2 regions of the Cytobacillus sp. FSL R7-0696 genome follow, and region 1 is predicted to be linked to the other one. Evidence: riboswitches for the same ligand, from Rfam matches in the RefSeq annotation. Region 1 holds a riboswitch; the other holds the start of a gene.
What was found. A riboswitch is a leader RNA that binds a small molecule or an ion and turns the genes downstream of it on or off. The one in region 1 is predicted to bind cobalamin.

Region 1 (16,776 bases):
GCTAACTTGCTAGCAGACGGTAACCTAACCGAATTATATGTTGTCAATTCGTTTGAACTGATAGAACCTGGTGTGATAGAAGATTTTGGGAATTACCAAAAGGTTAAAAATCTAACTGACACATCAAAAATTAGCAAAGAAAATGATCAGATCACATTACAAGCAAAAGAAGAAAATTACTATTATCAAGGAAACTTACCAAATAACTTTGAGTTACCTTGGCGTTTTACAATAAATTATTACCTTAATAATAAAAAGGTTGAACCAGAAAATTTAGCTGGTAAATCGGGCGATATAAAAATGGAAATTGCTGTAGAAGCGAATGAAGGTAAGCGTTCTTCATTCTCTGAAAATTATATGCTGCAAATTAGCGTACCGCTGAACACTGAAAAATTCAAGGAGATAAAAGCCGAGAATGCCACTGTTGCACAATCCGGCAAAGATAAGCAGCTCACTTTTACCGTTATGCCGGAGCAGGAAGAAGTATTTACGATTGAGGCAGAAACAAATCATTTTGAAACAGAAGGTGTGCAAATATCTGCTTTACCTGCTTCACTTGCCATTGATAGCCCAGATACTGAAGAATTGACGAGTGAGTTTCACTCATTAACTGAGGCAATTGGTGACATTCATCATGGTGTCGGAGACTTAGCAATAGGAATGAATGAACTATCATCAGGCTTACGGTCTTTAGAGGGTGGGTCTGCACAATATAAAAAAGGACTAAATGAATTAAGTCAGTCTGGTAACCAATTAACAGAAGGATCAGCACAAATAAATAATACTTTATCTTTGATTAAAGATGAGATGAAACAAGCCAGTGGCGTAAGTGGTATTGGGGAACTCGAGAATGTAACAATCGATCTGCCTGAGGTAGCGGATAATCTAGAACAAGCAGCAAATGATGTAGACCAAGTAGTTGTTAATTATAATGAGGTAAAAACACAAATCAATCGTGCTCTGGAGCAGATACCAGATAACCAAATTTCAGATAAAGAGATAAATAAATTATATGAAAGTAATGCGGATAAAGAGGTAATTGATCAATTGGTAGAAACCTATAGAGGGACAAAAGCTGCTCAAGAAGTTCTACTACTAGCCAAAGATAACCTTACAGACATGGTTGAACCGCTATCAACCTTTAGTCAATCAATGAGAGAAGCAGCAGGTAACCTTCGTGCAATATCATCTAATATAGACGAATCTATTCTTCAAATTGACATTGATGAAGGGTTAAAACAATTGACATCTGGTGTTGAAGAAATGGTATCTAACTATAATCAATTCCACCAAGGGTTACTTGCTTATACAGGCGGTGTTTCTGAATTAAGTACATCATATAGTGACATCCATGAAGGAATTAGCGGTTCTCTATCTGGAGCTGAGCAACTAACCAAAGGAGCTGGCTCGCTTCATAATGGAACTGGACAATTACATGATGCAACTAAAGACATTCCTGATGAGGTGACAAAAGAAGTGGATGAAATGATATCGCAATATGATAAATCTGATTATGAGCCAATTTCTTTTGTATCAGATAAAAATAATGAAAAGTTGGAACTAGTCCAATTTGTCATCCAAACAGATAAGATTAAAATTAAAGATAACAAAGAAGATGTAAAAGAAACAAAAGATAAAGTAGGATTCTTCGAGAAACTTCTTAACTTATTTAAGTAAACTTGAAAAACACGCCACTGCAATCTAGGAGGCGTGTTTCTCTTTTTGGTGGTAAATTTATATAAACCTTTCATGTTACATCAAACGATCGGTCAAAATGAAGAATTAGGCTTTCTTCTACTCGGGTTGTAGGAGTGGATTTAATCAATGACTCTAGCTTATATTGTGGTTGGAAGAAAAATGATAAAGAGCCTAACTTTTTCATCATTTTAAGCTGAGAATACATATTCTAAAAAATAAATTGTAAATTTTCCGAAAAATTGATATATTGTTAGTGTGAAACTAAATAAGCTAAATAAACAGGTGCTTGTTCATCAAGCTTAAAAGGGAAACCGGTTAGACTCCGGTGCTGTCCCGCAACTGTATTTGCGAGCGGATTGTACATAACCACTTATTCATTATTGAATAGGGAAGGAACAAATCCGCCACGACCATAAGCCAGGAGACCTGCCTGTTTTAGCCAACATCATTACCTACGCGGATAGGGGGTGTTAAGTGCGGATAGAAGAACATGTATATTACTCAACACATGTTTATTTGTTTGTCCACTCGTTACTTAACAACTTCTTTTAACAGGAGTTGTTTTTTTTTGAAGGTGGTTTGCTTCTTGCTACTGATTTGAGCAAGCGCTCAATCAAAGGAGATGGAAAGATGTAAAGGGAGTGCACGATGGCGAAGCTAAAAAAAACGCTAGAAGAAAAGGGAGATATTTTTTCTCCTGAAGATTTTCTTGAAGAGGAACAACTCATTGCACAAACGGCAGAATTATTTATTAAGAATGAAGTGTTGCCCCAAATAGATTCATTAGAAAAAAAGAACTATGAAGTGGCTAAGAATCTGTTTCAAAAATCAGGGGAACTAGGTCTACTAGCTATTGATGTACCTGAGGATTATGGCGGGTTTGCACTTGGTAAAAAATTATCCGGGCTTATAGCTGAAAAGATAGGATACGGTGGGGCTTTTAGTGTTTCGTATAATATTCATGTAGGTGTTGGCACATTACCGTATGTTTATTTTGGTTCAGAAGCACAAAAACAAAAGTATTTACCACAACTCATCTCCGGGGATTGGATTGGTGCTTATGCCTTAACGGAAGCAGGAGCTGGATCGGACGCACTTTCACCGAAAACAAGAGCTATTTACAACAGCAAGAGTGATAGTTGGATAATAAATGGGGAAAAACAATGGATTACCAATGCTCACATAGCAAATGTGTTTGTTGTATTTTGCCAAACAAATGACGGGATGACTGCTTTTATTGTTGAAAAAGACATAGCAGGCGTATCTATTGGTGCAGAAGAAGAAAAGATGGGTATTCATGGATCATCAACAGCTACTCTTATATTGGAAGATGTCGTTGTGCCATCCGCTAATATACTAGGAGAAAAAGGAAAAGGTCATCAAGTTGCCATGAATATATTAAATCTTGCTAGATTGAAGCTAGCTTTCTCGAATATTGGCACAGCTAAACAAGCCTTCAACTTTTCTCTTAGCTATGCGAAAGAGAGACAACAATTTGATAGAGCGCTGGTTGAATTTACGTTGATACAAGAAAAATTAGCTGAAATGGTGACATCTATTTATGCAAGTGAAAGTGCCGCTTATCGCACAGCAGATATGATTGATCAAGCTCCAACAGATGAAGGAATCACCTCTTTAAAAGCATTCGCAATGGAATGTGCCATAAACAAAGTACGATGCTCTGAAATGCTTGGGCATGTAACAGATGAGGCCGTTCAAATTCACGGTGGATACGGTTATATGAGAGATTACGATGTTGAGCGACTATATAGGGATGCTCGAATCAGTCGTATCTTTGAAGGAACAAACGAAATCAATCGCTTAACCATAGCAAAAAACTTACTTCACAAACACTCATCTAAAGATATCACAATCAATACCCCTACACCATTACACCAAGATAGAAACAGCCAATTTATTGAGTTAGGAAAAGAACTGTTATCGCTGTCTTTGGAAGCGGTTTCAAATGCAAAGATTGATATAAATAGGGAACAGCAGTATGCACGTCTTTTAGCTAATATCATCACAGAACTATACACAATGGAATCGACTTATATGCGGACATCAAAACTGCAACATCGAAAACAAAATCAAAAGTGGAAAGATTTAGCGACTGATATTATATGCGAACAATGCTTTCAATATTTGAAACAACAAACGATTAGCCTGATTTCAGCAGCGATACTTGATGAAAAAGAACGATTCGTTGCATTCGCAAACATTGAAAATTACCAAATCCCACTCTACAGCAATCTGTTATTGAAAAAAAGGCAATTAGCACAAATACTTATTGATCAACCAAAATTACTGAAATGAAGGGAGCTTAAATGATGGGTGAGAAAATCGGTTTTATTGGTTTAGGGAATATGGGTTTACCGATGGCGCAAAGCTTATTATCAGAAGGCAATGAAGTGTACGGCGTCGACCTCAACAAAGATGCTGAAGCGGCATTGCTAAGGTCGGGAGGTGTGATTGGATTATCTATCAATAATATCATAAAGCAAGTAAATTTTATTTTCACAAGCTTACCATCAATGAAAGCGGTGGAAGAAATCTATTTAGGTGAGGAAGGATTGATTACAAAAGGACGGGAAGGCATTGTCCTGATTGATACAAGTACGGTTGCTCCTAGCTTGAATCAAAAATTAGCAGAAGAAGCAAAAAAGAAGAGCATTCATTTTCTTGCTGCTCCTGTCAGTGGGGGTGTAATCGGTGCTGAAAATCGTACTTTAACCATTATGGTCGGTGGTCCTAAACAAGCTTTCGAGCAATCCCAACCATTGTTAAATATTCTTGGAGAGAATATTTTTCATGTGAATGAACGAATTGAAAGCGGAACTGCAGTCAAATTAATCAATAACTTACTTATCGGTTTTTATACTGCTGGTGTAAGCGAAGCCTTAAATCTGGCAGAAAAAAGCAACATTCATTTAGCACAATTATTTGAGATGTTGAATGTGAGCTACGGCCAAAGTCGGATATATGAAAGAAACTATAAAAGTTTTATCGCGAACGAAGATTATCGTCCCGGTTTTACCTTGCAGCTATTAAATAAAGATCTTGGTTTCGCGCTTGATTTAGCCAAGGAACACGAATTGCAATTGCCAGTTAGTGAATTACTATTAAATATATACAAAAATGCTGAAAACGAGGGTTATGGTAGCCAAGATATGGCTGTTCTTTATGAAAAAGTGAAAAATGATCAAACAAAAAATGCGAAAGAAACGGGGATGAAGGAATGATTAAAACAGAAATTCCAACAATGAAAAACCATATTAATGGTGAATGGGTTGATTCAAGCAGTAAGGAAGTGGAAGCCGTACCGAACCCGGCGAATGGGACAATTATTGCTTACGTCCCCCTTTCTGGTAAAGAAGATGTTGATTTAGCTGTCAAAGCTGCTGCTGCGGTCTATCCTAAGTGGGCTGAAGTACCCGTCCCAAATAGAGCGCGTCTGCTTTACCAATATCTTCATTTGTTAAAAGAGGAAAAAGAAAACCTCGCTCAAATTATTACAGAGGAAAATGGAAAAACATTAAAGGATGCGCGTGGTGAGGTACAAAGAGGAATTGAAGTCGTTGAACTCGCAACCTCCACTCCTAATTTAATGATGGGAGATGCACTTCCTAGTATTGCCGAAGGGATAGATGGCTCAATTTGGCGCTATCCGCTTGGTGTTGTTGCTGGGATTTCTCCTTTTAACTTTCCAATGATGGTTCCTTTATGGATGTTTCCTCTGGCAATCGCCTGTGGGAATACATTTATACTGAAAGCTTCTGAAAGAACGCCGATCTTGGCTGGTAGACTCGTAGAGTTATTCTATGAGGCAGGTTTTCCTAAAGGGGTACTAAACCTTGTACATGGAGGAAAAGACGTGGTTAATCGCTTATTAGATCATCCAGAAATTCGTGCAATTTCATTTGTTGGGTCAGAGCCGGTCGCCAAACATGTTTATCAAACTGGCACCGCTCACGGAAAGAGAGTACAAGCATTAGCTGGTGCGAAAAATCACGCAGTTGTAACATCTAGTTGTCATCTAGAAAAAACGGTTCAAGGTGTTATTGGCGCAGCGTTTGGAAGTAGTGGGGAACGATGTATGGCTTGTTCTGTGGTAGCCGTTGTAGAAGATATAGCAGATGATTTTATGAACCTACTTGTAGCAGAAACGAAAAAACTTACTGTCGGGGATGGCCGGTTTGAAGAGCATTTTGTTGGACCACTCATTCGTGACACTCATAAATCCCGTGTGTTACAATATATCGCCTCAGGGGTTTCAGAGGGAGCCAATTTAATCGTAGATGGTAGGGATACAGAGACGACAGAAGATGGTTATTATGTAGGTGCAACAATATTTGACAATGTAACATCCGATATGAAAATTTGGCAAGATGAGATTTTTGCACCGGTCTTAAGTGTCGTTAGAGTAAAAACATTTGAAGATGGTATCGCCTTAACGAACCAATCAAAATTTGCCAATGGAGCTGTTATTTATACATCTAGTGGTAAAGAAGCACAAATTTTCAGGGAGAAGATTGATGCAGGTATGATTGGTGTAAATGTGAATGTACCTGCTCCTATGGCGTTTTTCTCTTTTGCTGGTAACAAATCATCATTTTATGGAGATTTAGGAACTAACGGAAAAGATGGTGTTCAATTTTATACAAGAAAGAAAGTCGTAACTGAACGTTGGTTTTAAAAAAAATGGAAGGAGAGATTGTATGACAGATGAAGTACTCTTCACAGTAAATGATAAAGGGTTAGGTGTGATTGCACTCAACCGTCCGAAAGCGCTAAACTCACTTTCTTTAGCAATGGTTCAACCACTTAAAGAAAAGTTACTGCGATGGAAAAACAATAATCACATACAGATAATTCTGATCAAAGGAGCAGGAGAAAAAGGCTTGTGTGCAGGTGGAGATATAAAAGCTTTATACGATGCCCGCTTGAATGAAAAAAATAAAAGTCTGGCAATGCAATTTTTTAAAGAGGAGTATGAATTAGATCAATTAATTTATGACTATCCAAAGCCCATTATTGCTTATCTTGATGGTATTGTAATGGGCGGGGGAGTTGGACTGACTTATGGGGCAAACTATCGTATCGTAACTGAACGGACGAAGTGGGCCATGCCTGAAATGAATATTGGCTTCTTCCCTGATGTCGGTGCAGCCTATTTCCTTAACAAAGCTCCAGGCTATATTGGCCGTTATTTAGCGTTGACGGCAGAGACGATACATGCATCTGATGTTCTCTACATAGGAGGAGCTGATTATTTCATCAAGAGTGAACAATTTAACTCCCTCTTAGAAAATCTAGAGAATATGAATTGGTTAGATGTAAATCACGATTATAACTTGAATGATTTACTCAACCAGTACGCCAACGACGAAAGCGGAGAAAGTAAGTTATCACAATTACAAGAAGAAATTGATTTGCACTTTTCTTTTCAAACATTAGAAGAGATTCTACACTCTCTTCGTGAACATCCTAGTGATTTCGCTACAACGACAAGTGATATGTTATTATCTAAATCACCTTCATCACTTAAAGTCACACTTAAGCAACTGATTGACGGTGAAGAACAATCTCTCACAACTTGCTTAGAAACAGACTTCATACTTGCTAGAAATTTTTTAAGCCATAGTGACTTTTATGAAGGTGTACGGTCAGTGGTCATTGACAAAGACCGCAATCCCCAATATGACTTTGCACAATTATCCGATTTTACATCTCAACATGTTGAGGGATTCTTTCAAAAAAAGTAAGCTAACTCTTAACGAAAATCAAATGAAACAGCAAGGGCATGAGTTTATTACCATATCAAATAGAAGAGAAAGCAATTTTTTTCTATAATATTGATATTTTTCAAGAAAGAAATTATACTTATATAAGTAATATATGGCTAATAGGTAAAGAGATTGCCTATTACTATATAATAATAGGTGAATGGTGAGATGGATAACGAGTAGCTTCTGCTGCTTTGCTATTAGCCCGCCATAAAATAGTTTATGAAAACAAACTATTTTATGGCGGGCTTATTTTATGCATAGAGAAATAGGTTTAACAAATGGTCACATGAGGACCATAAGATTACATTTTCACTATACACTTACCTTGGAAAAACTGTGACTTTATTATTGGAGGACGCTTTTAATGAATATCGAACATCAATTCAATATGATTATAAGAGAAATTCGAAAAAAACATGTAGGCAATGGACCAAGAGAAATGACTACAAAATTTACAGGCTGTTGGGCGATTACGGAAATGAAAGGGAACTTAACAAATGTCGAGAAGTTCATGATTGAATCAACGAAAGGCTACCAAGTAGTCCATGAAGCTCGAACAACCCTTATCAAACAATTATATAGCGATAAAGAAAAGGTTGAAAAACTTGAAGTACTCGTTGGTGCTCAATTAATCAATATTTTTACTGATATTGATTTGGAAAAAGATATTGCGATGACGATTTATGTTTTTGATAAACCTTTGCAAGTATAACTCTCAACTCTTTAAGATGATTAAAATTGGAAAAATAGGTGATTAAAATCGATATAAAAGAAATGTTAAATCAAGTTCCTGTTGTGAATGAAGAAGAAGGACGGTTATTATTAACTAACTTAAATACGCAAATGATTAAACTATTTCAGGAAAAGGAAATCGCAATCTATTATTCACTATTAGAGGATGTTTTGAAGATTGCAAAACATTTAAATTTAGATACGGTAATTAAATATTTCGGAATCACCCCCGTGGTGAAGGCAAATGAAAGCATGCAGTTCCAAGAGATCTTTCGTTGTCTTCACACAAAGGAAAGGAATAATAATTGGTTCTTGGATTTCTTTTCTTTATATTTAGGTGTTTCTGTTATTTATGGCTTTAAACCTGAAGAAATTAAAAGAGCTGATTCCTAATAAAGAGAAAACATTTCAATCCCTTTTGTTGAAATGTTTTTTTATGCAGTGATAAATGAATAAAATATTCTGTTAATTGAAAGCATTTTACTTGTATTTGTTATCATTCTTTGTAAAATGAAAGCAAGGAGTGATAAAGATGGTAGAAAAAACTGCAGGGCATAGTTTATTGGAAAAGGTGTCATTTGGAAATGGGCAATTAAAAAGCAGGGTAGTAATGGCACCAATGACAAGAGGGTTCTCACCAAATGGTGTACCAGATGAAAAGGTAGCACAATATTATCGCAGGAGAGCAGAAAATGGTGTAGGCCTTATTATTACTGAAGGCACAGCGATTGATCATCCATCAGCAGTTGCTGGTGAAACAATTCCCCTTTTTTATGGCGAGGATGCACTAAAAGGTTGGGCAAATGTAGTAGCTCAAGTACATGAAGCCGGCGGGAAGATTATTCCACAATTATGGCATGTTGGTGCAGCAAGAAAAGCCGGGAGTCTACCTAACATCGATTCACCGCCTGTCAGTCCTTCAGGCATCACGTTAAAAGGAAAGAAAATTGATCAGATCAAGGTACTTACAGAAGAAGATATACATGACCTAGTTGATGCGTATGCAAAGGCTGCTAAATCTGCCAAAGAGATTGGATTTGATGGCATCGAATTACACGGAGCTCACGGTTATCTAATTGATCAATTTTTCTGGGAACTGACTAATAAACGGACAGATCAGTATGGTGGAGACCTACAGGAACGCTCTACATTTGCAGCAGAGGTCGTTAAGGCATGCAGACAAAGTGTTGGTCCCGATTTTCCAATTGTTTTCCGCTATTCTCAATGGAAGGGTACAGATTACAAAGCCAAGTTAGCGAATAATAGTAAGGAGCTTGCGACCATATTATTACCTTTAGTTGAAGCGGGTGTAGATATTTTTCATTGTTCAACAAGACGCATATGGGAACCAGAATTTGTAGATGAACACCCTACATATAACTTGGCTGCTTGGACAAAGAAAATCACACAAAAACCAACAATTGCAGTTGGATCCATTGGCATTAATCGCGCATATTTAAGTAGTGAAGACAATGCACAAATCACCATTGAAAAAAATCTTAAAATTGTCGATGAAAAAATGAATGCTGGTGAATATGATTACGTGGCAATCGGTCGTGCCCTACTTGCAGATCCAGAATGGGTAACTAAGTTAAAAGATGGGGCACTTGATCAGGTGAAAATTTATACAAAAGAAGCAGAAGGCACCCTCTATTAATAGGAAATTATTTTAAAAACCGATTAAAATAAGAATCGGTTTTTTTCCCGTTGTTTCTTTCCTCCATAAAGGAGGGCCTTATGTAGCAAGATTGAGTTGTAATGTAGAGACGAATCGAAAAGATATTTTCTTATAATTATTGGTATGAATGTCGAATGTCTTTACTTCATTTCATTCTCTCCATTCAATGAACAGGTTTCGGGAGATTGTTTTTTGCTCGAAAGCTTTCATAAATAATGATTTCTATGATAAAGCTTTTATCAATGTTTCTAACCTTTGTAAATAGGGAATATGAAAATATAATGGTTTGTTTCATAAAAATGAACATTGCAAACCTAATTCCTTGTAAACAGATGGGTATAATGTTATATTAATCAAAAATCGAAAGAGGAGAGAAGAGTATGACCAAAACGATTCCACCAATTGTTTCAACCCAATGGTTAGAGGAACATTTAAATGATGAAAATATCCGCATACTAGACGCGACGACTTTCTTAAAGTTACCAGATGGTGATGGACTTTACTCTGTAACGAACGGACGAGACGCATATAAAGAAGAGCATATTCCGGGTGCTGTGCATGCGGATGTAGTAAACGAATTAGCAAACCCAGATGATCCAAAAGCATTTACATTGCCATCTCGAGAAAGGTTCGTAGAAGGGATTGAAAAATTGGGTGTTGGTGATGGTACGCATGTGATTATTTATGACAAAATCGCTGAAGTCGGCTCCCCGAATGCCGCATCTGATTGGGCATCACGTGTTTGGTGGCAACTTCGCTTCGAAGGATTTGATAATGTCTCAATCTTAAACGGCGGGTTTAGAAAATGGAAAGAAGAAGGTAGAGAAATTAAGTCTGGGATTGAATATTATCCAAAAGCAACTTTTAATGGTAGAAGAAGACGGGAATTATTAGCTACAAAAGAAGATGTCAAAAAAGCGATAGATGATCCAAACATGATTATTATGAATTGTTTATCACCAGATGTCTTTAGTGGTAAGAAAAACACTTACGGTCGTCCCGGTCATATTCCTAATAGTAAAAATGTCTTCTTTGCCGACTTATCAGATGATGAATCACTTCTCATTAAAGATGAAGAAAAATTACGTGAAATTTTTGAGCCGACCGGTGTATTTGATCAATCTAAAAAAGTCATCACATATTGTGGCGGTGGGATTGCTGCTACATGGAATGCTTTCATTCTATATACACTAGGCCGTAAAGATGTCGCTGTATACGATGGTTCCATGACAGAATGGGTGCAAGACGAAAACGCGCCACTAGTAACAACCAATAATGAATAAATTCTTTCCACGAATGTTCTCGCATTTGTTGATTTAAAATAAAATTTATAAGTTGTAAAAAAGTTCGATAATTTATAAAAAAGTTTGATAACTTATAATAAAGTTTGATCAAAAGTCCTGTATTGATGCAGGACTTTTTGTTCAGCAATCGGGCCATTTAATGGAGCAAGAATTATCGAGTAAACGGGACAGTTTGATAATAAATTTAAATAATTCTGAGTTTTTATGGTAAAATGAGGAAGGTAATTGATACAGAAAGGAAGCTTTATATGAACAAATATAAGATAATTTTATTTGATTTAGATGGAACACTTTCAGACCCAAAAATAGGTATAACTAAATCTGTTCAATATGCGTTAAAGAAAATGGACATTGATGAACCTAATATCAATAAACTTGAATGTTTTATCGGTCCACCACTTCAAGTGTCATTTGCTGAATATTACGACTTTGATGAAGGAAGTACACAAAAGGCAATTCATTTTTACAGGGAAAGGTTCAAGGATAAGGGTATGTTTGAGAATGACCTATATTCGGAAATTCCTTTTCTACTAAAATCATTAAAAGAACAACAATATATTTTAGTTGTTGCAACTTCAAAGCCTACTGTATTTTCTGAACAAATACTAAAGTATTTTAACATTGACCATTATTTTGATCTTGTTGTTGGAAGTAATCTAGACGGAACACGAACATCAAAAACTGAAATTATTCAATACATACTTGATAAGTACAATGAGCATAGGTTAGATGATTTTATTATGATTGGTGACAGAAAAGACGATATGATTGGTGCAAATAATATTGGTATTGACTCTATCGGAGTAACTTATGGATATGGTTCATTTAAAGAATTAAGTGATACTAACCCTACACATATAGTTAATTGTGTTGACGAGATAACAGATATTTTAATAGCAAGTAAAGTTGGATAAATAACGAAATTATATTTCCGAAATAAGGAATTGGCAGCTATTCTGCATGAAAAGGGTGCTTTTCTTAGGTTATAAATCGTTTTATTTTCTTTTGTATATTAAAAAATAGTTGACCAATATGAATACAAGGTGATTAATCATGAGTGGTTATCAATGGGTAGGAAGCCAAAAACATTATGTAGATGAAGTTCACACTGAATTGTTGAACAACGATATTGTAATAGGTCATTTTGGTGGTAACTCTTCAACTGGGCAATTTAAGAATGAAGATGGATGTTTAATTTGGGTTAATCAAGAAGAAGATTGGGAGTTTGTTATTATTCTTGATGCTCATAATACAGCACAAAGTGCAGAATTAGTTCTTAAAACCTTTGAAAAAGAAAGAGACTCAGTGCAACAAATCTTAAAAATGCAGACAGTAGAAGCTTTCGACACCATATCCACCTTCATTCTAAATATTTTTAAGGGTCAAAGCTTTCGAGAAGCTAATCAAAATGTCCAAGGAGAAACTGCTTGCCTATTTGTTGTTAGGAAAGGAAAATTCCTTTGGTGGCTATCGATAGGAGATTGCATTCTTTATTTGTTTCATCCTGAACTTAAAGCACTAGGAGAATTTCAACAGAATCATAGAAGTTTTTATGAGTGGGTAGGACAAAAGAATACTTTTAATTTAGCTGTACCTTGTTACAGTTCTGGAAGGAAAGAATTACGGAAAGGAGAAAATCATATTTTCTTAACAACAGATGGGCTTATTGAGTGCCCAAATACTAATTTTGACAACCCATTTGAAATATTTAATACCTTCGAAGGGATAACCAATCAATATGGTGTTAAAAGATTATTAGAAGAAATTAAGGAAAATAATGTACGTGATAGTACCACAATAATTTCATGGAAAGTAACTATCAACAATTCAGCTACTTTACCTAGTGATATTCCGCAATAGGGCGCTTTTCAAGAACAAGGAAAGCTCTCTTAAATGATTTGAGTTAGTTTGTATATTTTGAAATAATTGGTATTAAGCAATAGGACATTACTTTTGTATAAGGCTTAAAATAATTAATTCAAATTAAGGGAGGGTAAGAATTATGGGTAATGAAGAAGATAAGAGTTCTGTTTGGATTGTTAGCAAGAAAGAGAAAGTTTGGAACGCAATAATAAATGAAGATAAACTTTCACAGTGGTATGCACCTGGTTCACCTTGGGAAATTCCTAGTCTGAATGTTGGTGAGAAAATTACTTTTACGTTAATACCTAGTGTACATAATAACCTTACAAGAAACTTCCAATGACCTTAACAATTGAGAATGTTGTTACCTATCAGGAATTTGCCTTTCGTTTAGATTCACAACAAATTCTAATATCAATTACATTAAAAGATGAATCCAATGGAACAAGAGTAACAATGAATTCGGAAGGTTTTGCTACCTCTTTAGAAAATTTGAAAGCCTTAGTAGAAGGAAATAAAATACGTAATATTTAAAAAAGGTTATTCAATTATAGGGCGCGATTGTTGAGCAACAAAGGTAGAAAATGATCAAACTTTTTTTATAAAAATCGTCTTCGTAAAATGTTTAAAGAGCCTGTTTTTATCAAACTTTTTTTCAAAAACAGGCTCTTTTATATTTGGGAAATTAACATAATAAGACGTGCATTTGATCAAACTTTTATATAACCCAACAGCATTCATGGTTTTTCATTTCGCAAAAAATAAGCATTTACATAAATGATCGTTTACACTATATTCTATATTAATACTAAATAAGGTGTGGACAAATATATGACTCAAAAAAGATTATCCGATTCCATCGCTGATGACATTATCTCTATGATTGTCATTGAGAAACGTTTTCAACCTGGAGATAAGCTACCTAACGAAAATGTATTATCGGAAGAATTGAATATTAGTCGAACTACTTTAAGAGAAGCGATTAGAATCCTTGTTACAAATGGCATTGTCGAAATCAAAAGAGGTAGAGGGACTTTTATAAAAGAAGCTTTGGATATTGACCATATGCAACATTTCGGATTGCTTACAGATGCAAAAATTAATGCGAAAGATTTGTATGAAATGCGCTTAATATTTGAACCAGAAGCTGCATACTATGCGACCATTCGAGCAAGTGACCAAGAAATGAAAAGAATTATCGATTATGGATTACAAATTGAAGAGAAGATTAAAAAGAAGCAAGATCGAACGGCTGAAGAGCAGAAATTTCATCAATCAATTGTTAAAGCGACCCATAATGAATTTATGGAAAAGCTCATGCCTGTCATTTATCAAGCCATCGATAAAGGGGTGATTTTATCAGTCGAAAAAGAAGTTGCAATTAAAGATACATTGAATGATCATCAAATGATTATGGATTTTATGAAGAATCGTAACCCTGAGGGAGCAAGAAGTGCGATGAAAATTCATATATTACATGCAATGAGTGAATTAGGAATTGAATAAAAAAGCAAAAAAGAGCATCTTTTTATAAAAGATGCTCTTTTTGTCTAACAACGTTATTGACAGCAGACAACATACGTTTTACAATACATTATACAAATAATCAAAATAATGAAAATTGAAGGTGTGGTTGTAAATGAGAAGAAGCGATACGATTAAACTTGGAGTAGATAGAGCTCCTCACCGTAGTCTTTTATATGCGACAGGAAAAGTAAAAGCAAAAGATTTAGAGAAACCATTTATTGGTGTATGTAATTCATATATTGATATTATTCCTGGACATGTTCATTTACGAGAATTTGCAGATGTGGTTAAAGAAGCAATCATTGAAGCAGGTGGCATTCCCTTTGAATTTAATACAATCGGTGTTGATGATGGAATAGCCATGGGGCATATTGGTATGCGTTATTCCTTACCTAGCAGAGAGTTAATTGCTGATAGTGCGGAAACCGTTATTAATGCCCACTGGTTTGATGGCGTCTTTTATATTCCAAACTGTGACAAGATCACTCCTGGTATGTTAATGGCAGCCGCGCGTACAAATGTCCCTTCCGTCTTTGTTTCAGGTGGGCCGATGGAAGCAGGAACGAGTGCAAGCGGAAAACAACTTTCATTAACATCTGTTTTCGAAGGAGTAGGAGCTTTTAAGTCAGGAAAAATGACAGAAGAAGAGTTCAATGATATTGAAAATAATGCGTGTCCAACATGTGGGTCTTGTTCAGGGATGTTTACAGCTAATTCAATGAACTGCTTAATGGAAATGCTAGGTGTCGCTCTTCCCGGTAACGGATCGATTGTCGCAACAAGTGCGAAACGAAAAGAGTTAATCTATGAAGCTGCTAAACATTTAGTTCGCATGATTGAAGAAGATGTGAAACCACGTGACATCATTACGAAAGAAGCCATTGATGATGCCTTTGCTTTAGATATGGCGATGGGTGGTTCGACTAATACAGTGCTTCACACTTTGGCAATCGCAAATGAAGCTGGTATTGATTATAATCTTGAAGATATTAATAAAATCGCTACCCGTGTTCCATATTTAGCAAAAATTATGCCAGCGTCAGATTATTCAATGGATGATATTAATAAAGCTGGGGGCATTAGTGCAATCATTAATGAATTAACGAAAATTCCAAATGCCATTCATCCAGAGAGAATAACGATTACAGGTAAAACAATGGGTGAGTTGGTAAGTGGACATGATATTACTAATGAACAGGTTATACGTCCTAAAGATAATCCCTATAGCCCAGTTGGTGGCCTTTCCATTTTATATGGAAATATCGCCCCTGAAGGTGCTGTCATCAAAGTCGGCGCAGTGGACCCAACGATTCAAGAGTTCGAAGGAGAAGCAATTGTTTTTGAGTCACAAGAAGAAGCACAACAAGCAATCGATAATGGAGCTGTAAGAGAAGGCCATGTTGTTGTCATCAGGTATGAGGGACCTAAAGGTGGTCCAGGAATGCCGGAAATGCTAGCACCAACTTCAGCCATTATGGGTCGAGGATTAGGTAGTTCAGTTGCTTTGCTAACAGACGGTCGTTTTTCCGGAGCATCACGTGGAATTTCCATTGGTCATATTTCTCCAGAAGCTGCTGAGGGTGGTCCAATCGCACTTATTGAAAATGGAGATATCATTGTGATCGACTTACCTAACAGAACGATGAACGTAAAATTATCTGATGAAGAATTAGCTAACCGAAAAAAATCATTACAACCATTTGAACCAAAGATTAAAAATGGCTGGTTAGGAAGGTACTCCAAACTGGTAACAAATGCATCAAAAGGTGGCGTAATGAGCATTTAAGTATAGTAAAGTAAAGAAACTTCATTTTAGATAATGAGGTTTCTTACTTATTATTTTCAAGACTATTACTATAATTGATTTAGTAATGGACGAACAAAGTAATTGGCAAGCCCAACATTTTAAAAATATTAAAAACACGGGTTATAAAAAATGATACAACTTTCACACATCTCTGAGATTGGAGATGAGACGTTGCAAAGTTATTTTTAATTGTTACGAAACAGTCGATAAGCCCTCCTTATTAACAAAATAGAACTAAGCATTACACGTAGCTTTTTAAAAATTACTTAACATGTTTATTCCGGGCTTATTTTCGTGTTCTTTGTAGGTAATATACGTTTTTTCTATACTTAAATAAATTTCCCCTTACTTTTCCAGATGTTTACTCATTTCTTCTTA
Region 2 (16,776 bases), 390 kb from region 1:
GGCCATATGTGATCCTAGAAAAGCACCTATCACTGCAAAGATAGCAGAAAACCTAAGTAATATTTTGCTAAATTTATTCAATTGACACTCACCCTTTTCATCTTCATTCATTTGATTTTATTTTGTCATCATATGTCCTATCTCACCTTTTATGACTGACAAAATAAGGTTATAGAATGAATATGAACGGAGTATGAACAATGGTTTACAATAGAATTGTTTTGCTAATTCGATTGGTTTGGTAGCATAATTGTAAAAATCGTTCCTTCTCCTTCTTCACTTTCGACTCGTACTTCTCCTTGGTGAAGATCTACGATTGAATAAACAATGGAAAGTCCTAACCCAGAACCAGCAATGGAACGATTTCTAGAAAGGTCGGAACGATAAAAACGATTAAAAACCTTTTTCATTTCCTCCTGATTCATACCAATACCATTATCCTGAATTTGTACTTTTATCCAGCCCCCCTCTTCTTTAAGAATGATGGAAATATCTCCATTTTCCTTTCCATATTTAATGCTATTTGTGAGTAAATTTTCCCAAACAGAATAGAGCAAGGAGGGGTCCCCTTCGATCATACAATCAGGCAATGAATAACTTAGCATCATGCCTTTGTCTTCTAAATGCCACTGATATTGTTTAATCACTGACTTTAGTTGTTCACTCATATTAAATGAAACGATATTAACCATATCTTTCCTATAGTCGATAGAAGATAATAATAATAATTGATTTGTTAAATCAGACAAACGGGTTACTTCTTCTTCCATCATTGTCATTTGATTCATTTCTTCATCTGTTCTTTTCTTTTCCTTAAAAAGATGTAAGTAACCTTTTATATTAGATAAAGGGGATTGAATATCATGTGAGATATTTGTAATAAATTCTTTGCGCATTTCATTTGCTGCTTCTAATTTTTTCGTCATTTTCATAAAACTTTGAGTGAGAGAACCAATTTCATCTTTTCTATTAGTAGGTAACTCAATACTGTACGCTCCATTAGCAATCACTGTTGTTGCTTCATTTAACTTTCTAATCGGCTTTACAATATACTTTGTACTGATGAACACGAATAAAATACTTAATAAGAGGATACCAATCAATAACCAAGCAAACATCATGTGCATTTCGCTAAATAAAAGGGAAATATCAGGTCTGAGAAAAAGAGCATACTCCCTCTCTTGATAAGTAAATGGTACACCGACAGTATTTTTAAGTTCGTTAGCAAAAAAACCGGTCACAAATGTAGCATGTGGAAAAAGGTTAATACCGTGATAAATCCGACCATTCAAAACTTGTTGAACAGCAGCACTACTTAAATTATGATCGCGATACTCCGCTCCATAAAAAGATTCCTCTCCAAGACCATCAGTTACAAATATTTGATAACCAAAAGAGCTGATATTTGTAAGATATAGTTCCTTATTGATTTGTGGATTCTCCTCCATGAAGGTAATCGTAGCTTTCGCCATCTCTGTCACTTTGGCATCGTTTTTAGGCTTTAATGATTGTTGATAATATGCATTGCTCAAGATGAATGAAATGACACTACTTAGAAGCATAATACAAATGGTTGTGAGAGCAATTTTTGAGTAAAGTGTTTTCATTTGCCTATCTCCAATGAATAACCGATACCGCGAATCGTTTTAATGATTACATCTACCTCTAACTTAGATAAGCGGCTACGTAAACGTTTAATATGTACATCAACAGTCCTTTCATCCCCAGAAAAATCAATGCCCCAGATTTGTTCAATTAATTGCTGTCTACTGTATACTCTATTTTGGTTAGCAGCCAGAAAATATAATAACTCAAATTCCTTCAGTGGTAATAGATAGGCTTTATTGCTCACTTCAATTTCATAGCTTTTTTTATTGATATATAATCGGTCGAGCATGATACTCGTTGTTCCTACCTTTCCATATCTTCGTAATAATGCATTGACACGGAATAATAACTCTTTCGGCTCAAATGGCTTTACCACATAATCATCCGTACCGACTGAAAACCCCTTTGCTTTATCATCTAATTGTCCCTTTGCCGTAAGCAGGATAATCGGGAGGTCAAAATCCCTACGAATTGTTTTTGTTAGTTGATAGCCATCCATGTTCGGCATCATTATATCTGCAATAACAAGATCGACTACTTCCGTTTCTAATATTGCCATCGCATCCTGACCATCTTTTGCCTCAGTGGTTTGATAGCCTTCTTTTTGTAAACTATCCTTCATTAAATAGCGAACATGTTGATCATCATCAACAATTAAAATTTTTTTCACAAGAAACACCTCTTCTTCTTAAAGCTTATCATTTCTTCAATTATTAAGAAGAAATAATAAACCTTGCATATGATATGCAAGGTTTATTATAAAACTTATAATTCATCAAATCCATTATCGACTTGATTCACTTTTGTATATTGTCTTGATTTTTGTTCGAAGAAATCAGATTTGCCTTGATCTACCTCTTCATAAGCAACAATCCAACGGAGTGGATTTTTACGGAATCCTTCAAACGGTCGTTCAAATCCTAATTGATTACTGCGGACATTGGCATAAAATTTGATGTATGCTTCAAGGTCAGTAATAAGAATACCATCCATTTTATCACCGATTACTTCACGTGCCCATTCAATTTCGAGATCTGCAGCTTTTCTAAAGGTATCTTTTACAAATTGTTGCAATTCTGGTGTGTCTAATTCAGGATGCTCGTTTAAGATTTCTTTAAAGATTTTTACAAATAAATCAACGTGAATTTGTTCATCACGATTAATATAGTTAATCATCGTTGATGTAGATACCATTTTTTGATTTCTCGCTAAATAATAGAAGAAAGCGAAACCTGAATAGAAGAATAAGCCTTCTAATACTACATCATAAACGATTGATTTTAACATATTTTCCGCCGTCGGTTCTTTTACAAAATCTTTATAACCATTTGTAATAAAATCATTTCGTTCTCTTAATGTTGGTTCTGTACGCCAATAATCGAAGACTTCATCTTGCTTACTTTTTGAAACAATAGAAGAAAGAATATAAGAATACGAGTGATTATGAATAACTTCTTGTTGTGCAAGAATAATCATTAACGCTGAAAGACTAGAATCTGTTAAATAATCTGCTGTCTTCCCAGCATAGTCAGTTTGAATGCTATCTAGTAACGCTAGTAAACCGATAATCTTTAAAAAGGCTTCTTGTGCGTCCTCAGATAACTCAGGGAATTGCTTAATATCTTGAGACATATTAATTTCAAATGGTGTCCAGAAATTAGATAACATCTTTTTATATTTAGGGTAAGCCCAGGAAAATCTTACATCATCCCAGTTTAAAACGTTCGAACATTCTCCATTAATAATACCTGTTGAACGGTTTGGTGCTTCATGATTCATAATGGGACGTTTATTTAAAGTGTTCATTTATTTCATTCTCCTCTCGGTGAAATCAGCTAGAGCATGATTCACAATCTTCAATATCTGTGGAAGTAGAACGTAAATAATACGTTGTTTTCAGCCTGTTTTTCCATGCCGATACGTGAAGATCTAATAATTCTTTTGCTTTAATCGTATTTTTAATATATAGATTAAATGACACAGCTTGGTCAATATGCTTTTGACGTTTCGCATTTTGAGCAATGCTCCATTTTTGATCGATATGGTAAGCAGATTTATAGTACCACGTCGTTTGAGCGTTTAGGTCTGGTGCAGTTACAGGAATACGATAGTCTTTTTTCTCTTCTGAGTATTGCTTGTTGAAGATTGGATCAATACTCGGTGTGCTACCTGCAATTAATGCAGTTGACGCATTAGGTGCTATCGCTTGTAAATAGCCGTTTCTAATTCCTTTTGCTTTCACTTTTTCCATTAGTCCTTGCCAATCAAGTTCGCTATCACCATTCAGGTAATCTCTTTTTTCGAAATAGGCACCTGTATGCCAATCTGAACCATTGAATGCTGGGTAGGCTCCCTTTTCCTCAGCTAGATTCATAGAACTTTCAATCGTTAAGTAAGCAATCTTCTCGTAAAGTCGGTCTGCAAATTCTAATGATTCAGGGCTTTCCCAAACGACCTTATTAGTAGCTAATAAATGATGCCAGCCGAAAGTACCTAAGCCGATCGCGCGATATTTTTTATTCGTTAACTGCCCTTGGATAACAGGGATTTTATTAATATCAATTACATTGTCTAGCATTCTTACTTGAATAGGAATCAATCGTTCTATGACTGCTTCATTCACTGCTTTGGCAAGGTTAATAGAAGACAGGTTACATACGACGAAATCACCAGGTGTTTTCTCGATGACAATTTTACCATCTTTTGTATACTCTTCTACTCTTGTTGTTACACTTTGATTTTGAACGATTTCAGTACAAAGATTTGTGCAATAGATCATGCCAGCATGTGCGTTTGCATTCATACGGTTCACTTCATCCCGATAGAACATAAATGGTGTTCCCGTTTCTAATTGACTGCGCATGATAGACTTCATAATATCGATAGCAGGAATTTCCTTCTTCGATAGCTCTTCATTATTGACGCATTCTAGATATTTCATTCTAAAAGTACCTGCACCAACTTCTTCATCATAATAATCTTCTAATGAGAAGCCCATTTTTTGTCGAACTTCATGTGGGTCAAATAAATACCAGTTACTACGCTCTTCTACTTTTTCCATGAATAAATCAGGTAGACAAACACCGGTAAATAAATCATGTGTACGTAATCTTTCATCACCATTATTTAACTTTGCATCAAGGAAAGAAAAGATATCCTTGTGCCAAACGTCTAGATAAACGCTAATTGCTCCTTGCCTTTGTCCAAGTTGATCGACACTTACAGCTGTATTATTTAGCTGTTTCATCCATGGAAGCACACCAGATGAAGCGCCTTTGAATCCTTTAATCATACTGCCTCTACTACGAATCTTACCTAAATAAACGCCGATTCCACCACCATTTTTAGATAGTGCAGCAATGTCTGTATTACTGTCATAAATCGAATCTAGACTATCATCAACTGTTTCGATAAAGCAGCTAGATAGTTGTCCCCAGTTCTTACCTGCATTGGATAAAGTTGGTGTAGCTACAGTCATAAATAAGTTACTCATTGCCCAGTAAGCTTCTTTTACTAATTGCAACCGATTTTTTTCTTCTTGATGCATAAGAATCATTGCAATAACCATCCAGCGTTCTTGAGGCAACTCAAAAATTCTCTTTTGGCGATCTTTTGCTACATAACGATCGGTAAGCATTTTAATCCCGAGATAAGTAAAGAGCTGATCTCTTTCAGGGACAATTTCTTTGCCTAATTCATCAATTTCTTCTTTTGTATAACTAGATAATAAAATAGGACTATAAATCTCAAGATCACTTAATTGTTGAATTAAAGTATGAAAATCACCATAGGCCTGGCCACTGTACCCTCGGTTCTCCGCTGCTTGTTGATAAATCTTCTTTAAATATAAATGGGCAGCCACATATGTCCAATCAGGTTCATTAACATTTATGTAAGAAAGACATTCTAGTATTAACTGATCATAGAAACTATCTAACTCTAAGTGATTTAATTGTTCCGCACGCTTTTCTAACGCACTAATTGGTAAGTTGTTGAATTGTTGATATAATTGTTCAAAATTGACTGTCGTATCAATCATTGTTTTCAAATTTCTTCCTCCTTCAAACTATTTCTATCAAATTTAGGCATAAAAAAAACCGCCCCAGTTACACCTTGAGCGGATCAAACGACAGTATAAATACAAGTGTACAATAACACTCTTTTCATCAACTGTCGTTTCATCTTCTCAAGCCCCGAAGAATTGAAACTTATGATTAAGAAGGCAGGTATCCTGGCTTGTGTATCAATCTACTAAGAGCCTTCCCATTCTTTCAAAAGAACAGTGGTTTCCTCTTTTCGTCACACTTACAGTTGCGGGTACAGCTCCGGCTTATCCGGATTCCCATTTTAAGTCCATTTGGACTCCTTCAACCAATTACTATATGTAGTTGTCGAGAAGTAAAAAAATAACTATATATTGTATCTGAGATTGTATGAGTAATCATATCACATCATTTCATAGAATACAATTTATTTCTTTTATCTAAATTTAAAATATACGTTTCGTTCTTTTAGCGGTAAATTTGAGACCATAATAAATAATAGCATTTCTTATTTGTGTAAAAAAGTCTTGAAATCCATTAAAAATTGTTCAAGCTGACCAACTCTACTTTTTTACCTTCAAACGAGTAAGCTTAAACCAGAAAAGTAATAGTTTTTTGGTAAATAAATTAAAAAATCGCAGAAGTATTGAAATAAATTCAATGGTGGTAAAGTTGTGGGTCAAAAAATCTATATAAGTATATGCCATATTAAAAAGAAAATAATTTACCTCAAGGGACAAATTTTTTTATCCATCTCCTACATACCTTCTATAAAAAGAGAAAAACAAACTAACTATTTAATTAGCTTGTTTTTCTCAATCAGTTTTTTGATAGAATGTTTTATAGAAATTCATACGTAACTTGTCATCTTTATCTTACACGTTGCAAACGAAGTGCATTTAATACAACGGACACAGAGCTAAACGCCATCGCAGCACCTGCTAACCATGGTGCTAAGAAACCCGCAGCTGCAATAGGAATACCGATTGTATTATAACCAAACGCCCAAAAAAGATTCTGTTTAATATTACGAATGGTTTTTTTACTCATCATGATTGCATCGGCAATACTATTTAGATCACCACGCATAAGTGTAATGTCTCCTGCTTCCATGGCAATATCTGTTCCTGTACCAATAGCCATGCCGATATCGGCAGTTGCTAATGCTGGGGCGTCGTTAATACCATCTCCTACCATCGCTACCTTTTTCCCTAGACTTTGCAGCTTTCTTACTTCTTCTGCCTTCGTTTCTGGTAAGACTTCTGCAATGACTTTTGATATACCTACTTCTTTAGCAATAGCTTGTGCGGTTAACTGGTTATCTCCAGTCATCATAATAACTTCTAACCCCATATCATGTAGCCTTTGAATCGCTTCGTTTGATGAATCTTTTATCGTGTCAGCTACAGCAAGAAGGCCTTTTGCTCTACCGTTAATAGCCACAAGCATTGCTGTTTTCCCTTCACCTTCTAATTCTTTCATTTGTTTCGAGAACCAAGAGGAGTCTATCCCATTCTCTTCCATTAATCTAACTGTACCAATCAGTACATCTTTTCCTGTAACTTTCGCAGAGATACCATAACCTGGTAGCGCTTCGAAATATTCACTTTTTATTTTTTCTATATTTTTCTCCTCTAACCCTTTCACAATGGCTTCAGCAAGAGGGTGTTCAGATGACTTCTCACTCGCAGCAACAATGGAAAGAAAATGGGCCTCATTTGTTCCAGGCTCGACTATGATATCGGTTAATATAGGCTGACCATTTGTAACAGTACCTGTTTTATCAACCACAACAGTTGTAATTTCATGTGTCATCTCGAGATGCTCTCCACCTTTAAATAAAACACCCATCTCTGCTGAACGGCCAGACCCTGCCATAATTGAAGTAGGTGTCGCTAATCCTAGTGCACAAGGACAAGCAATAACGAGCACAGCAATCATTTTTTCTAACGCACTAGCTACATCACCCGGTTGCAAGAAAAGAAACCATATAAAGAAGGTAACAAGGGCAATAGCTACCACAATGGGAACAAAGATGCCCGAAATCTTATCGGCTAACCGCTGAATAGGTGCTTTCGACCCTTGTGCTTGCTCGACTACTTTAATAATTTGCGCCAGCGCTGAATCTTTTCCAACCTTTGTTGCTTCAACGGTTAAATGACCATTTTTGTTTACAGTTGCTCCAATTACTTCATCACCAGCTTTCTTATCAACTGGCACACTTTCTCCTGTTAACATTGATTCGTCAACAGCTGAATGTCCTTCAATGATTACTGCATCTACAGGAATTCTTTCACCAGGCTTAATGATAACCTTATCGCCTTGCATAACTTGCTCAACTGGGACAATCGTTTCCTTCCCTTCTTTTACTACAACGGCTTTTTTAGCCTTTAAATTCATTAATTTCTTTATTGCTTCTGATGATCTTCCTTTTGCACGTGCTTCAAATAATTTCCCTAACAAAATAAGGGTAATAATAATCGCACTCGTTTCATAATAGAGCTCAACATGATGACCATATGTTGCATTCATCGATTGTAATGTTAGAAACAAACTATAAAAGTAAGCTGCAGAAGTACCTAATACAACAAGTACATCCATATTCGCGCTACCAGATTTCAATGATTTATATGCACCAGTATAAAATTGCCAACCGATAATAAATTGTACAGGTGTCGCCAAAATTAACTGTATCCAAGGGTTCATTAAAAAATCTGGTAGAAAAATGAATGAGGTGAATTCAAAATGCCCAACCATCGTCCAAAGTAATGGTAGAGAAAGGATAGCAGCAGCGATAAATTTCCTTTGCTGCTTTTTAATATGCGGTTCCCTCACATCATTTGCGCTGGCAGTTGTTTTTAGCGAAGCGCTATACCCAATCTTATCTACCTTTGCAATGATTTCCTCAACTGAAACCTGTTCAGGATTGTATTCAACAGTACCTGTTTCTAAAGCTAAGTTCACGTTTGCCTGCGCAATACCGGGCTGTTTATTTAAAACTTTTTCTATTCGCGCCGAACAAGCAGCACATGTCATTCCTGTAATATCAAACTCAGCTTTCTCTAAAACAACTTCGTAGCCTAGATCTTTAATCTTCTGCTGAAATGCATGTTCCCCTACTTTTTGAGGGTTATAGGAAATGGTTGCTATTTCAGAAGTGAGATTCACATTCGCTTCGTTTACACCATCCATTTTACTTAACCCTTTTTCTATTCGAGCAGAACAGGCAGCACACGTCATTCCCGTAATTGGCAAATGAATTTTTTGGTGAGAATCGTCTTGATTAGACATATGCTCCTACCACACCTTTCTTTCAATACTATACCCTACTACCCTATACAAACACTTAAAATAAATCGTGCAAAGCTGCACGATTAAGATTTAACTTCATAACCTTGATCATCAATTGTTTCTTTAATTTGATCAAGCTTTACAGATGAAGCATCAAAGGCAACTTTGACTTCTTTTTTATCTAAATCTACTTTGACCGTGTCTACTCCTTTAAGTTCACCAACACTACTTTCTACCGCTTTCACACAGTGACCACAAGACATTCCTTCTACATGTAAAATTACGTTTTCCATGTTTAAAATCCTCCTATTTTTTCATTAATTTTTGAATTGTAATAAGAAATTCATCTAACACTTCTTCGTCACCTTCATTTATCCGATCAATGACACACCCTTTTAAATGACCTTCAAGTAAAATTTTAGCGACACTATTTAAGGCAGATTGTGTTGCGGATATTTGTGTAATCACATCATCACAATACGTATCTTTTTCAATTAGACCTTTAATACCTCGAATTTGTCCTTCGATACGATTCAATCGAGTGACTAAATTCTTTTTTACTTTATCTGAATGATGACTGCGTCTATCTGCATGCTCTAGGCACATTGTTTCTTCTCTTACCTTATCTTCTTCATATCCCATTGAATCGCCTCCCTTACACATATTATATTATACCCCGGTACCCTATGTAAAGTGAAAGAAATTTTAAATATGGTTCATTTCTCCACTATAAATAAAAAGGTAGGTAGCAGTATCTACCTACACTCTAACATGTTGAATTGTAATTACACTTCATTAAGGTCTGAAATATCTACTTCTGTTCTTTCTTCTAAAGGAATTCCTCTTAAATGAACAGTAACTGTTTTATCATCTTCATGTAACTTATCTATCCATACAGAAGTTCCATTGTATTGAACTTCTACATCACTCGATGATGAAAGTATTTGTTTTATCCTCTTTGTTTCCATATGATTCACCTCTCATAATTGATAAATATATTCTTTAACATTTTAGCCTTTTTATACATTTCGAAAGGAACTCATTTGTTGATGAAGGACTTCTCGACAATATACAATTAAGGTTACTAAGAGATGAAAGGTCTTAACAATGGATTGATTTTAATTTATTCCCTTATATCGTGTAAGTTGAAAGGGAAAAGGCAAAATTAATAAACAGAAAAGAGATGAGTTTTCATCTCTTTTCTACTGAAATATTTCAAAAGCTCTTCTTTTACATATTGATCTTTTCTTTTAGAGGAACGGCTGGACCAAACAGTTCAAGATGAATATGCGAATTTTCCACACCTAACATCAATAATTGTTCTTTCATATTTTCCATAAAATTGATAGGACCACATAGATAGTACTCTGCTTCTTGACTAATATGTTGCTTTAAATCCTCACTATCTAATCTGCCCACGTCATCACTATATTTTACTAGGAAACGCCCCTTTTCAATTCCTGCTATCAACGGCTTCACTTCATCTTCAAACGCATGTACGTTTTTGTTCTTACAACTATGAAGGAAACTTACTTCTCGCTTTGTCCCTTCTAATGCATGAAGCATACTCAATAATGGTGTGGTTCCAACACCACCACTGATTAATACCACGGGTGTCTCTGCTTGGGATGATAATACAAATTCACCAGCTGGTGCACTAACATCCAAACTGTCTCCTATTTGCACATGGTCATGTAACCAGTTTGAGACTTTACCCTGTTCTTCTCTTTTGACAGATATACGATACGTCTTTTCTGATGGTTTACCTGATAAGCTATATTGACGGTTATGGTCGTACTTTTCGCCAGCTATATTTACCCGAATCGTTACATACTGGCCAGGTTGGTGGGTTGGTAAAGTCATACCATCATTTGGCTCTATATAAAAAGAAGTGATAAGATCACTTTCAGGTACCTTATTTACTACTTTAAAAGATTTAAATCCAGCCCATGCTGATGCATTGTATAACTCTTCTTCTGTGGAAATAAAGATACCGGCAATCACTTCATAAGCCTCTGCCCACGCCGTAATAATGTCTTCTGTTGCTGCATCACCTAGAACTTCTTTTATCGCTGCTAATAGATGTTCCCCGACGATTGGATAATGCTCCTTCTTAACCCCTAAGCTTCGATGCTTATGAGCAATTGTAGCAACTGCCGGCGCTAATTCTTCTAAATGTTCAATATGGTTAGCTGCTTGAAATAATACATTAGCGAGGGCTTTAGGCTGTCTTCCCTTCTCTTGATTAGCATGATTAAAAATGTTAAGTAGTTCAGGATGTTCAGCAAATAATCGTTTATAAAAATGCGTTGTGATAGCGGTTCCATGAATTTCTAATACGGGTATGGTTGATTTGATGATTTTAATCGTCTCTTGTTTTAACATTAATATCTCCACCCTTTCAATTTAAAAGCAATATTTTAAATACATCTTTAAAATATACCGTTTCCAAATTTAAAGCAATATTTTAAATACATCTTTTAAAAAGTTGTCACAATTGGTTCCATATCAAGCAATATGTATAATAGAACTATTAATAGAAAAAAGGTGTGATTCATAATGCGTCTTACCAACTACACGGATTATTCATTAAGAGTTCTCATATATTTAGCAACAATTGAAAAAGACCAGCTGACAAATATTAAAGAAATTGCAGATACATATCAAATCTCTAAGAATCATCTGATGAAAGTTATCTATCAATTAGGGAAAAATCAATATGTTGAGACGATACGAGGAAGAAATGGAGGCATTCGATTAGCGATGTCACCTAAAGATATTAATATTGGTGAAGTGGTCAGAAAAACCGAAGAAGATTTTCATTTAGTTGAATGTTTTGATACTAATAACAATCATTGTGTCATTTCACCTGTTTGTGGTCTAAGACATGTATTAAATAAAGCATTAAAAGCGTATTTAGAAGTACTAGATCAATATACATTAGCTGATCTAACGAAGAATCAATCGGCATTAGCAGACTTTTTATTTAAAAATAAACTTTAGATAGCAGTGCATTCTCTCCTACCAAGTAGGGAGATGAAATAATAAAATAGCGGCCTTTAGTCCGCTATTTTTATTACAATCGAGAACCTAACGCTAAATTGAAGCGAAATTAACATTGATAGCAATTTCAATCACATTGCATCCAAGATGAGATACATTCACAATTATCGGCTCAGTTCCTCAATTAGCTGACTTACGCAAAAAATTAATACAAAGTGAAACCTTGTTCCTCGCACAAAAAATGAGCGAACCCCTAAAAATTAGGATTCGCTCATTTCCATTACATCGCTTTCTTTCTTTTCTCCTTTTCTCTGACAGGCCAAGCTTCTACCCCTGTTAGACCAGGGATATCCTCTTGATAAAATTGCGGTTCCAAGCCCGCTTTCCGTTGCTGCATATAGTTTTTCAACAGCTTAACTACGATAGGCGATAACATCGTAATGGCGGTTAAATTGACAAGCGCCATGATACCCATTGTTAAATCTGCCATTCCCCAAACAATTTCTAAATTAGCAATTGCACCAAACATGACCATTCCTAATGCAGCTACCTTATAAGCATGATGAAATATTTTACTCTTATGAATGAAATTCAAGTTTGCTTCACCATAATAATAAGATCCAATAATAGAAGTAAAAGCAAATAAAAAAATAGCAATACCGAGAAACATTCCACCTATTGTACCAAAGTGTTCCGACATCGCAGCTTGAGTCAATTCGATACCTGTTAAGCCTGAAGCATAGCTTTCGGAGGATAAAATGATAAAAGCAGTAGCAGAACAAACCAATAAAGTATCAAATAATACCCCTAGAGCCTGAACGAAGCCTTGTTTTACTGGATGAGATACAGTCGCTGTTGCAGCTGCAATCGGATCCCCCCCCATTCCTGCACCATTGGAGAATAATCCGCGCTTAATGCCATTAACAATAGCAGCAGCTATCCCTCCACCAATAGCCTGCTCAAATCCGAATGCACTTTTAAAAATAAGAGCAAACATTGCTGGTAACTCAGTAATATTTGAAGCAACTGCGAATAAAGCTAACAGAATATAACCAAAAGCCATAAACGGCACGATTAAAGAAGAAATATCTGCTATTCGCTTAATTCCTCCAAATACTACTAATCCTGTTAAGAAAACAAGAATGATACCAATATAAACAGGCTGAATGCCAAATGAATTCTCCATTGCAACAGCGATCGTATTACTTTGTACAGCGTTAAATGTCGTACCATACGATAAAATAATCATTGTGGAAAATAACACAGCCATCCAAGGAAGTTTTAATTGCTTCTTGATATAATATGCCGGCCCACCTTTGAAGCCTACACCAGTCTTAACCTTATAAGTTTGCGCTAACGTATTTTCGACAAATGAGCTAGCACTACCAATAACTGCAATTAACCACATCCAAAAGATTGCTCCAGGACCACCTAATACCATCGCAATAGCTACTCCGGCAATATTACCTGTACCTATTCTCGTTCCTGCACCAACAAAAAACGCTTGTAAAGGCGAAATAGTTTTTTTAGACTCTGTTGTAACGGTTTCTTTAACAAACAGTAACCTAACCATCTCACCAATATGCCTGACTTGAACAAACTTTGTTCTTATACTAAAAAACAGCCCTGCAATCACTAACACAAAGATAAGAACATAACCCCATAATACCTCATTACTCATATTCACAATGTTTTCAATAAACTCCATCAAATCCCCCTTTAATATAAATGAATACTTACCATATTTATTAAAAAATTCTGTCTTTTCACCCCCTTAAGATATCTACATACCCGTTCTTACAATAAATAAACCTATATTGATAAAGTTTTTAAATAAAATAAAAAAGAGTGGTTATCAAACAACCACTCGTCTTATCCTGTGCATTCAATTATCCTTGACTTAACAGAAGCCAAAAATAACAGAAGAATATTATTTGTTATAAAGACTATTGTTATTGACTACTTGTAATTCTTTTGTTGTTGCTACCATTTCACTCTCACAAATTGGGCATTTTGGTGTACTTTTAAAGTTGTCTCTCACCCAAGCATTACATGTTTCTGAGGAACATTCCCAAATTTTAATCTCTTCAGTCTTCACTTCTTCCATGTTCTTTCTTCCAAATCCCATTGCCATTATCAGGCACCTCCTAAAGGTAGAACATATCATCCGAAAAAAATAAAAATCACTCGCTATGCCAAACCAGTATGGTCCTTTATAACAAGTGTGTGTGATATTTTTTACTTAACAAATATTAGTATAGCACATTTTTTTATCCTTGTCAAAACAAGGAAACTTCCACTTTAACATGTTGTCCTATAAAAAACAACCTTTATGTATGAATTATAGTGGAAAAAGTGTATAATAGAGACGCTGATTGCTTTAAAGAAAGGATGAAGACATTTGCATATTTCTAGTTATACGGTGGAAGAAATCAATGATCCAACTGGTATACTGTCTGGAGAGAGGTACGAATTCTTTTTAGATATTGATGTTGATGAAGATGATGAATTATATTTAGAACAAGGTATTCGCTTGCGCGTGTTATTTTATAAAGGTGAAGACGAAATGAAGATACTTAATTATCACTTCCAAGAGAATAATAATGAAGAGATTTTGGAATTTGGATTAGAAGAAGAAGAAGAAATATTAGTGACTAAATTCTGTAGTCAACATCTCAATGCAAATGAAGAATAAATCATAAAATGCCTAGGGTTAGCCCCTAGGCATTTTTTATGATTATTCCTCTACTTCTTTACCTTCTTCAATGATATGATACATTAAATGGGCAAGGTGATGTATTGGACCATACACTTCTTCATCCTCTTGCTCTTCTTCGTTAAATTCTAAATCATTTAAATGCAAGGCAACAAACTGGTAAAAATCCGGCAATGAAAAACTGTAACAAGCGGTTGGCTCTTCTTCTTCGCCTTCATAATGAAGAACCATATACGACTCTTGTCCATCCTTATTAAGACCATCAAAGTAAACAAAAAAGCCAATATTCGTATCTAATTCAAACAGGTGTCTTGTTCCACCTTCTGTCATTCGGTTAAAATCTTCCTCTGATAGTTTGTTTACATTCATTTCATCCACTTGATCTTCTTTATGGAATTGTACTTTAAATGATTGCATACATCTCCCTCACTTTCTCTATATGATGATAGCATAAACACCTGTATTATCCTATTATTACCTTCGTAATAAAAAAGAAACTTCTTCATTTTAATTTTTACAGATATAATAGCTTAAAGGAGTGCGAAGAAAATGGATAAACATGAGATCTATCAGTTGCAAAAAATTTGTGAACAACATGATGAGATCATACTTAAATTAAACTTTGATATGATAGAGAATATCCAAACCGAAACACCTTTGTACAAGCACTATATTGATGGTCAACTTATCGGTTTTGTTGCACTTTATCCATTCGGGTCCAAGCTTGAAATATGTGGTATGGTCCATCCTAATTATCGTAGAAAAGGAATATTCTCTTCATTATTTACAGAAGCTTTGCCGATGATTGACCACTATCAAGAAGTACTAATTAATATACCAGGTCAATCACATACGGGTACGACCGTTATGTCTGCATGGAAACAACCGTATGCTTACACAGAATATCAAATGGTCTATGAAGGGGGTCAACCGACAAAACAAGAGCAACGAAATATTCATCTCAGAATCGCAGAATTAGTAGATTCTACTTTCTGCAACCGACTCGATCAACTATGTTTTAACCTTTCAGAAAAAGATGCTAAAGCGATCAATGGTGATTTCAACTTACATAGACAAGATCATCAATTACTAGTCATTTGCGATGGTAATCAGAGAGTCGGTAAGATACGTCTGCAAATAAAGGATCATCATTTATGGATATACGGGTTCGCGATTCATCCCAATGAACAAGGTAAAGGGTTAGGAAATGAAGTATTGCGTCTAATCATTGAACAATACGAAGCTCGTTATTCCATTCACTTAGAGGTTGAGGTTAAGAATAATCGGGCACTCATGCTTTATAAAAAGTGCGGATTTACAGAGTGTGGCAGTCAGGATTATTATCACTTCAATAAAAACCATAGATAGGTACTCACATTCGTTGTCATCCGAATGGATTTCTATTTAGTCCTCATCAAATACAGCGGTGGAGTACTATTAACCATGAATAAAAGAAAAAGATCACTCCTCAATGGAATGATCTTTTTTGTTTGATTGAACATTTGTATTATAGCTTTGTCACATTTACAGCTTGAGGGCCACGTTGCCCCTCTTCTATATCAAAAGACACTTCTTGTCCTTCATCTAATGTTTTAAAGCCTTCAGTTTGAATTGCAGAGAAATGTACGAATACGTCATCTCCACTTTCTTGTTCAATGAAGCCAAATCCTTTTTCTGCGTTAAACCATTTTACTTTACCTGTTGCCATTTTTTCTTTTCCTCCTAAACATTTGAAAACTCACAGGAATAGTCTCCTGTATTTCCTAATATACCACAATTTACTTTATTTTAATCAATCGCGGCCTTTATTATTATTTTTTACACGACGTCTTTCGCGACCTTTATAGTCACGTCCGCCCCCTTTACGATCTCTTCCACCAGATCTCGGACGATCACCAAAGCGACTACGATTACGCCCATCTCTATTTTTAGGTTTTTTCGAACGAAGTGGCTCAACCGCTGTAATTTTTACAGGTGTGACATCTGGATCTTTTGTTAATAATTTTAATGCTGCTGCCAATACTGTCACTGAATCTGTATCTTCTAACAACGATTCTGCAATACGTTTATACTCATCGTAGTCTTTCTTATCAATCGTATTCATTAAACGATTAA

Region 2: linked by a shared signal. The riboswitch ahead of MKX29_RS19035 (ribonucleoside-diphosphate reductase subunit alpha) and the one ahead of MKX29_RS20770 (acyl-CoA dehydrogenase family protein) in region 1 are both predicted to bind cobalamin.

The regions. Positions count from the first base shown of each region.
Region 1 covers NZ_JBBOWA010000001.1:4,060,169-4,076,944, forward strand. Annotated here, with positions in the region: gene MKX29_RS20765 (YhgE/Pip domain-containing protein) at 1-1,677, shown strand, start outside; cobalamin riboswitch at 1,962-2,146, shown strand; gene MKX29_RS20770 (acyl-CoA dehydrogenase family protein) at 2,347-4,014, shown strand; gene MKX29_RS20775 (NAD(P)-dependent oxidoreductase) at 4,029-4,940, shown strand; gene MKX29_RS20780 (CoA-acylating methylmalonate-semialdehyde dehydrogenase) at 4,937-6,394, shown strand; gene MKX29_RS20785 (enoyl-CoA hydratase/isomerase family protein) at 6,417-7,463, shown strand; gene MKX29_RS20790 (DUF2294 domain-containing protein) at 7,852-8,199, shown strand; gene MKX29_RS20795 (hypothetical protein) at 8,238-8,612, shown strand; gene MKX29_RS20800 (NADH:flavin oxidoreductase) at 8,752-9,876, shown strand; gene MKX29_RS20805 (sulfurtransferase) at 10,278-11,180, shown strand; gene MKX29_RS20810 (HAD family hydrolase) at 11,450-12,115, shown strand; gene MKX29_RS20815 (protein phosphatase 2C domain-containing protein) at 12,255-13,061, shown strand; gene MKX29_RS20820 (hypothetical protein) at 13,204-13,407, shown strand; gene MKX29_RS20825 (hypothetical protein) at 13,404-13,598, shown strand; gene MKX29_RS20830 (FadR/GntR family transcriptional regulator) at 13,896-14,570, shown strand; gene ilvD (dihydroxy-acid dehydratase) at 14,704-16,377, shown strand.
Region 2 covers NZ_JBBOWA010000001.1:3,672,992-3,689,767, reverse strand. Annotated here, with positions in the region: gene MKX29_RS19055 (hypothetical protein) at 1-81, opposite strand, end outside; gene MKX29_RS19050 (HAMP domain-containing sensor histidine kinase) at 225-1,607, opposite strand; gene MKX29_RS19045 (response regulator transcription factor) at 1,604-2,278, opposite strand; gene MKX29_RS19040 (ribonucleotide-diphosphate reductase subunit beta) at 2,374-3,414, opposite strand; gene MKX29_RS19035 (ribonucleoside-diphosphate reductase subunit alpha) at 3,440-5,647, opposite strand; cobalamin riboswitch at 5,813-5,990, opposite strand; gene MKX29_RS19030 (heavy metal translocating P-type ATPase) at 6,522-8,942, opposite strand; gene copZ (copper chaperone CopZ) at 9,026-9,235, opposite strand; gene MKX29_RS19020 (metal-sensitive transcriptional regulator) at 9,249-9,584, opposite strand; gene MKX29_RS19015 (H-type small acid-soluble spore protein) at 9,728-9,910, opposite strand; gene hmpA (NO-inducible flavohemoprotein) at 10,173-11,327, opposite strand; gene MKX29_RS19005 (Rrf2 family transcriptional regulator) at 11,502-11,945, shown strand; gene MKX29_RS19000 (alanine/glycine:cation symporter family protein) at 12,226-13,653, opposite strand; gene MKX29_RS18995 (cold-inducible protein YdjO-related protein) at 13,876-14,079, opposite strand; gene MKX29_RS18990 (DUF6509 family protein) at 14,347-14,640, shown strand; gene MKX29_RS18985 (cytosolic protein) at 14,683-15,078, opposite strand; gene MKX29_RS18980 (GNAT family N-acetyltransferase) at 15,211-16,029, shown strand; gene MKX29_RS18975 (cold-shock protein) at 16,169-16,369, opposite strand; gene MKX29_RS18970 (DEAD/DEAH box helicase) at 16,454-16,776, opposite strand, start outside.